3 regions of the Marmoricola sp. OAE513 genome follow, and region 3 is predicted to be linked to each of the others. Evidence: predicted binding sites of a transcription regulator. Region 3 holds the regulator's gene; each other region holds the start of a gene.

Region 1 (2,265 bases), 2.2 Mb from region 3:
TCGGCGTCACCGGCAAGGGCGAGCCGCTTGCGGAGCTCCTCGGGCACGATCGCGACGCCGCGCTTCTTGATCGCCAGTCGCCCGATGCCACGCTCGCGCAGCGCCGCTCGCAGCTGCTTCTCCTTGTACGGGAGCTCCTCGAGCACCCGGTACGAGCGGGCGAACGGTGTGCGGAACGAGTCGTCGGAGGTGGCGTAGGCGATGTGCTCGCTGATCAGTCCGCCGCCGACCCCGGCAGCAACCGCCGTCACCAGACCCGCCCGGATCACGGCACCGTCGGGCTCGTACAGGTAGGCGCCGACCTCGCGGACCTCGGCCGGCGCGTCGTCCTCGTCGGTCAGCGTCGCGAGGCCACCGTCGCCGATCACGGTCGCGCGCCGTCGCGTGGTCGCCAACGCGCCTGACCACAACGCAGCCTCCTTGACCTCGCCGTGGTCGCTGACCCACTCGGCCTCGACGTCCGCGGGCACGAGCTCGTGGCCGATGCCGGGTGCGACCTTCACGCACGCGGTGCGCGCGAACATCGACTGGACGAACGGCCACGGGGGAGTCCAGTCGTCGACCGAGAACGTCCGGCCGCGGGCTGACCTGCGGGCCGGGTCGACGAACGCGACGTCGAACCCGCGGTGGTCGACCTCGGTCGCGTCGGCGATGCTCACGGCACCGCCGAGGCCCAGGGCCGCCAGGTTCGCCCGCGCCACCTCGACGCGGACCGGGTCGAGGTCGATGCCGGCCGCAGTGACGCCCGCAGCGGCAGTGGCGAGCAGGTCGCCGCCGATACCGCAGCCGAGGTCGATCACGGTCCCGACCCGGGCTGCCGTCAGCCGCGCGGCACGGTGGCGAGCGACCGGCGCGCGGGTGGCCTGCTCGAGCCCCTCGGGGGTGAAGTACATCCGCGCGGCGTCTGCCCCGAACTTCGCTGCGCCCCTGCGCCGCAGATCAGCCTGGGTGAGCGCTGCCGCCACGTGCTCGGCGCTCGCCTCGCGCCGCAGGGCCGTGCTGGCGCGGAGCGGGTCCCCGCCGGCGTCGCCCGCCCGGGCGAGGAGACGCTGGCCCGGCTCGGTCAGCAACCAGCGAAACGCGTCGAGGTCCACGCAGCCATCATTCCCGACCCGGGTGCCGTTGGCACTCACTTGGGTCGAGTGCTAAGTTCAGACCTGGCACTCTCCCCGTGAGTGTGCCAGCGTCTGTGATCGACGTACGACCCCCGCGACGGCGTGCGAAGAGGACAGGCGCAGAACTTCAAGCGTGCAGTCCGACGCTGAAAATCCAACGCTGAAAAATCCAACGCTGAGTCATTCCGAACAAGTGTGAAAGTGGAGGTCGACAACGTGTCGGTCAACATCAAGCCCCTCGAGGACCGCATCCTCGTGCAGCCGCTCGAAGCCGAGCAGACCACCGCCTCCGGCCTGGTCATCCCGGACACCGCGAAGGAGAAGCCGCAGGAGGGCGAGGTCGTCGCGACCGGCCCCGGCCGCATCGACGACAACGGCAACCGGGTCCCGCTCGACGTGAGCGTCGGCGACAAGGTCATCTACAGCAAGTACGGCGGCACCGAGGTCAAGTACGCCGGTGGGGAGTACCTCATCCTCAGCGCCCGCGACGTCCTCGCTGTCGTCAACTGATCATCCGGTCGTGTGCCTGAGGAAGCGCTCCGGCGCGTCCTCAGGCACACAACTGCTTTAAGGAGCATGCAGTGCCCAAGATTCTTGCTTTCGACGAGGAAGCCCGCCGCGCTCTCGAGCGTGGCGTCGACGCCCTCGCCAACACCGTCAAGGTGACGCTCGGCCCGAAGGGCCGCTACGTCGTCCTCGACAAGAAGTGGGGCGCCCCCACGATCACGAACGACGGCGTGACCGTCGCGCGTGAGGTCGAGCTCGACGACCCGTTCGAGAACCTCGGTGCCCAGCTCACCAAGGAGGTCGCGACCAAGACCAACGACGTCGCCGGTGACGGCACGACGACCGCGACCGTGCTCGCGCAGGCGATGGTGCACGAGGGTCTTCGGGCCGTCGCCGCCGGCGCCAACCCGATGGGCCTCAAGCGCGGTATGGACGCCGCCGGAGTCGCTCTGTCCGCCGCGCTCTCCGACCTGGCCCGCGAGGTCGACTCGGTCGAGGAGATGGCGTCCGTCGCCACCGTGTCGAGCCGCGACGCCGAGATCGGCGCCCTGCTCGCGCAGGCCTTCGACAAGGTCGGCAAGGACGGTGTCATCACCGTCGAGGAGTCCAACACCATGGGCACCGACCTCGAGTTCACCGAGGG
Region 2 (2,265 bases), 920 kb from region 3:
GGGTACGAGGCTCTCGACACCGCGCTGGCCGATCGCGGCGTCGAGGCGCGCTGGGTCCGCTGGGACGACCCCGACGTCGACTGGGAGTCGGCGCTGGTGGCCGTCCGGTCGACCTGGGACTACGACGTCCGGCTCGAGGAGTTCCTGGACTGGGCGCGTTCGGTCCCGAAGCTGCTCAACGGTGCCGACGTCTTCGCCTGGAACACCGACAAGGCCTACCTCCTCGAGCTGGACGCTGTCGGCGTGCCGATCGTGCCGACGATCTCGGTCGACGGGGAGGAGGACCTGCCCGCGGCGATCGCCGCGTGGGACACCGCCGTGGTCAAGCCACGGGTGGGTGCCGGAGGCCGCGGCGTGGTCGTCTTCGACGGGACCGACGGTGGTCCCGAGGGCCTCGACGAGTCCGCACTCGGGGCCGGTCCGTGGATCGTGCAGCCACTGGTCGCCTCGGTCCGCACCGAGGGGGAGTACTCGGTCTACGTCATCGGGGGCGAACCGCGCTCGATGGTGCGCAAGCTGCCGGCCGGCGAGGAGATCCGGGTGCACGAGGAGTACGGCGGCAGCACGGCACCGGTGCCCCGGACCGCGGAGGCTTCCGACCTCGCCCGGCGGACCGTCCGAGCCGCCGAGGAGATCCTCGACGCCACTCTGGTGTACGCGCGGGTGGACCTGCTCCGGCTCGCCGACGGGACCCTCGCGGTGAGCGAGCTCGAGGTCACCGAGCCGGGTCTGTACCTCGAGGAGCTCCCCGAGAATGGTAGGGCGTTCGCGGCGGCGGTCGCCGGCGTGCTGGCCCGCTCCTGAACGTTTGCACTCTCAGGGGTCGAGTGCTAACAATTGACATTGGCACTCTCCCTTCGAGAGTGACAACCAGCACCACCCCAGGGCCGAGAACGTCGAGGTCCGAAGGCGCCGCCGGGAAGGGTCCGGCGGGTCAGCCCGGACCGTCCGTCGCGGGCGACCGATCGGCCACCCACTCATCTGCGTGAGGAATCGCAAGAGTTATGCCGAAGCTGATTGCTTTCAACGAGGAGGCCCGGCGCGGTCTGGAGCGTGGCATGAACACGCTCGCCGACGCCGTCAAGGTCACCCTGGGCCCCAAGGGCCGCAACGTCGTGCTCGAGAAGAAGTGGGGCGCCCCCACGATCACCAACGATGGTGTGTCCATCGCCAAGGAGATCGAGCTCGAGGACCCGTACGAGAAGATCGGCGCCGAGCTGGTCAAGGAAGTTGCCAAGAAGACCGACGACGTCGCCGGTGACGGCACGACGACCGCGACCGTGCTCGCCCAGGCGATGGTCCGCGAGGGTCTGCGCAACGTCGCCGCGGGTGCCAACCCGATGGCGCTGAAGCGCGGCATCGAGAACGCCGTCAAGGCCGTCTCCGACGCTCTGCTCGAGATGAGCAAGGACGTCGAGACCAAGGAGCAGATCGCGGCTACCGCGTCGATCTCCGCCGCCGACACCACCGTCGGTGACGCCATCGCCGAGGCGATGGACAAGGTCGGCAAGGAAGGTGTGATCACCGTCGAGGAGTCGAACACGTTCGGCCTCGACCTCGAGCTCACCGAGGGCATGCGGTTCGACAAGGGCTTCATCTCCCAGTACTTCATGACCGACCCGGAGCGCATGGAGGCCGTCCTCGACGACCCGTACATCCTGATCGCGAACCAGAAGGTCTCGACCGTCAAGGACCTGCTGCCGCTGCTCGAGAAGGTCATGCAGTCCGGCAAGCCGCTGCTGATCATCGCCGAGGACGTCGACGGCGAGGCGCTCTCGACCCTGGTCGTGAACAAGATCCGTGGCACCTTCAAGTCCGTCGCCGTCAAGGCTCCGGGCTTCGGTGACCGCCGCAAGGCCATGATGCAGGACATCGCCATCCTCACCGGTGGTCAGGTCATCTCCGAGGACGTGGGCCTCAAGCTCGAGTCGACCGGCATCGAGCTGCTCGGTACCGCGCGCAAGGTCGTCATCACCAAGGACGAGACCACCATCGTCGAGGGCGCCGGCGACGAGGCCCAGATCGAGGGTCGCGTCAACCAGATCAAGGCCGAGATCGAGAAGTCGGACTCCGACTACGACCGCGAGAAGCTGCAGGAGCGCCTGGCCAAGCTGGCCGGCGGCGTTGCGGTGATCAAGGTCGGTGCCGCCACCGAGGTCGAGCTCAAGGAGCGCAAGCACCGCATCGAGGACGCCGTTCGCAACGCGAAGGCGGCCGTCGAGGAGGGCATCGTCGCCGGCGGCGGCGTCGCCCTGGTGCAGGCTG
Region 3 (2,265 bases):
CCGCTGGACGTGCTGGACCTCGCCGCGTCCGTGGCAGGTCTCGCAGGTCACCGGGCGCGAGCCCTCCGCAGCACCGGAACCGTCGCACGTCGTGCACACCACCGCCGTGTCGACCTTGAGCTCGCGGGTGACGCCGAAGGCGGCCTCGGCCAGCTCCAGGTCGAGGCGCACGAGCGCGTCCTGCCCGCGGCGCATCCGTGACCGGGGACCGCGGCTCGCACCCTGCTGACCGCCGAAGAACGCGTCCATGATGTCGGTGAACGAGAAGCCCGCACCCTGGCCGAACCCACCTGCACCGCCGCCGAACGGGTCGCCGCCGAGGTCGTAGACGCGACGCTTCTCGGGGTCCGAGAGGATCTCGTACGCCGCCGAGACCTCCTTGAACTTCTCCTGCGCACCCGGATCGGAGTTGACGTCCGGGTGGTACTGACGGGCGAGCTTGCGGTACGCCTTCTTCAAGGCATCGGCGTCCGCGTCGCGGTCGACTCCGAGGATGGCGTAGGGATCCGGGTTCACGTGAGGCTCTCAGGATTCATCGAGGATGGTGGACATGTAGCTGGCGACCGCCCGCACGGCGGCCATCGACCCCGGATAGTCCATCCGGGTCGGGCCGACGACTCCGAGCACCGACAGCGCGTCCTCGGACGCTCCGTAGCCGGTCGCGACGACGGAGGTCGAGGAGAGCTGGTCGATCGGTCCTTCCTGGCCGATCCGCACGGTGACGTGCGAGGACGACGTGGCATGACCGAGGAGCTTGAGCAGCACGACGTGCTCCTCGAGAGCCTCGAGCATCGGCTTGATCGACTGGTCGAAGTTGTCACCGAAGCGAGCCAGGTTGGCAGTTCCGCCGACGACGACGCGCTCGTCGGAGCGGTGGTCCGACATCGCTTCGACCAACGCCGCCACGATCACCGAGTACGTCGCCGCATCGTCCGCGGCGACCTTCTCGGGCAGTGCACCGAGCGCCGCGGCCGCGTCGGAGATCCGCTCGCCGCTGGCAGCTCCGTTCATCTTGATCCGCAGGTCGCCGAGCAGCTCGTCCGTCAGCTCGACCGGCACCTCGACGATCCTCTGCTCGACACGACCGGTCGAGAGGATGAGTACGACCAGCACCCGCGAGGTGGTCAGCGCGACCATCTCGATGTGCCGGATCGTGGACTTCGCGAGCGTGGGGTACTGCACGATCGCGACCTGCTGCGTCAGCTGAGCGAGAAGGCGGACGCTGCGCTGCACGACGTCATCCAGGTCGTGAGCGCCCTCGAGGAAGCCCGAGATCGCCCGCTTCTCCGCAGCCGACATGGCCTTCAACGTGGTCAGCCGGTCGACGAAGAACCGGTAGCCCTTGTCCGTCGGGATGCGTCCGGCACTGGTGTGCGGCTGTGCGATCAGACCCTCGTCCTCCAGCGCCGCCATGTCGTTGCGCACCGTGGCCGGGGAGACGCCGAGCTGGTGCCTCTCCACGAGCGCCTTGCTGCCGACCGGCTCGTGCGTCGCGACGTAGTCCTGCACGATCGCGCGCAGGACCGCAAGCTTGCGGTCCTCGACCATGTCGACTCCTCTCGTCCCACACCTGGCACTCCGGTGGTGCGAGTGCCAAGTCTACTAGGCCGCCGGGCGAGGGTCAGTTCCCGGCGCGGACCCAGATCACCATGGCGATGCTGATGATCGAGAGCACCAGCGCCCAGAACCCGAGAAGGTTCGTCTCACCGAGCACGCGCTCGGTCCACCGGCTCAGCGCTGCACGCATCTTGCTCCATCCCAGGTCTCGGCCCACGGAAGGCAGTGTTCCACGAGGGACCTCAGACCAGGTTCCGGACCCGGTCCTTCAACGAGTCCTTCACTGCGGCCGTGACCGCGACCTCGATCTGCCGCTCCAGGTCTCCCTGATCATCCAGGTTCGCGAGCAGCTCGCGGAGATCGAGCTTCTTGATGGCGCGGGTCAGGACGTCGTCCGTCTTCAGCACCCCGTTGACCGCGGAGTCCGGTAGCGCGCGGATCGCCGTCTTGACCAGCCCGGGAAGGTCGATCGAGTCGAGCGCCTCGTCGAGGAGCACGGACGCCTTCGGCAGCGACCCGTCCTTCTCCATCCGCCGCACGGCGCCGAGCAGTCCGGCCCGCAGCGCCGCGACCTGACGGTCGCTGAGCCGGTCACCCCCGGCGAACTCCAGCGTCAGAGCCTCACGGCTCAGGTGCAGTCGGCAGGCAGCACCGTCGAGACCCAGCAGTACCAACCGCTCCGAGAGTCCCTCGATCCCTTCGGCCCGC

The links. Region 3 encodes HrcA, which represses chaperone genes, less so after heat shock. Its sites were predicted from a motif close to TTGGCACTCGNNNNNNNCGAGTGCCAA; they were not measured.
Region 1: the regulator HrcA is predicted to act here: its motif matches at 1,123-1,149, upstream of groES (co-chaperone GroES).
Region 2: the regulator HrcA is predicted to act here: its motif matches at 844-870, upstream of groL (chaperonin GroEL).

Annotation. Positions count from the first base shown of each region.
Region 1 is NZ_JBEPOC010000001.1:1,078,988-1,081,252, reverse strand. It holds gene ABIE44_RS05515 (class I SAM-dependent methyltransferase) at 1-1,094, opposite strand, end outside; gene groES (co-chaperone GroES) at 1,332-1,625, shown strand; gene groL (chaperonin GroEL) at 1,697-2,265, shown strand, end outside.
Region 2 is NZ_JBEPOC010000001.1:2,382,351-2,384,615, forward strand. It holds gene ABIE44_RS12040 (ATP-grasp domain-containing protein) at 1-804, shown strand, start outside; gene groL (chaperonin GroEL) at 1,005-2,265, shown strand, end outside.
Region 3 is NZ_JBEPOC010000001.1:3,302,685-3,304,949, reverse strand. It holds gene dnaJ (molecular chaperone DnaJ) at 1-516, opposite strand, end outside; gene hrcA (heat-inducible transcriptional repressor HrcA) at 526-1,548, opposite strand; gene ABIE44_RS16480 (hypothetical protein) at 1,622-1,774, opposite strand; gene ABIE44_RS16475 (hypothetical protein) at 1,800-2,265, opposite strand, start outside.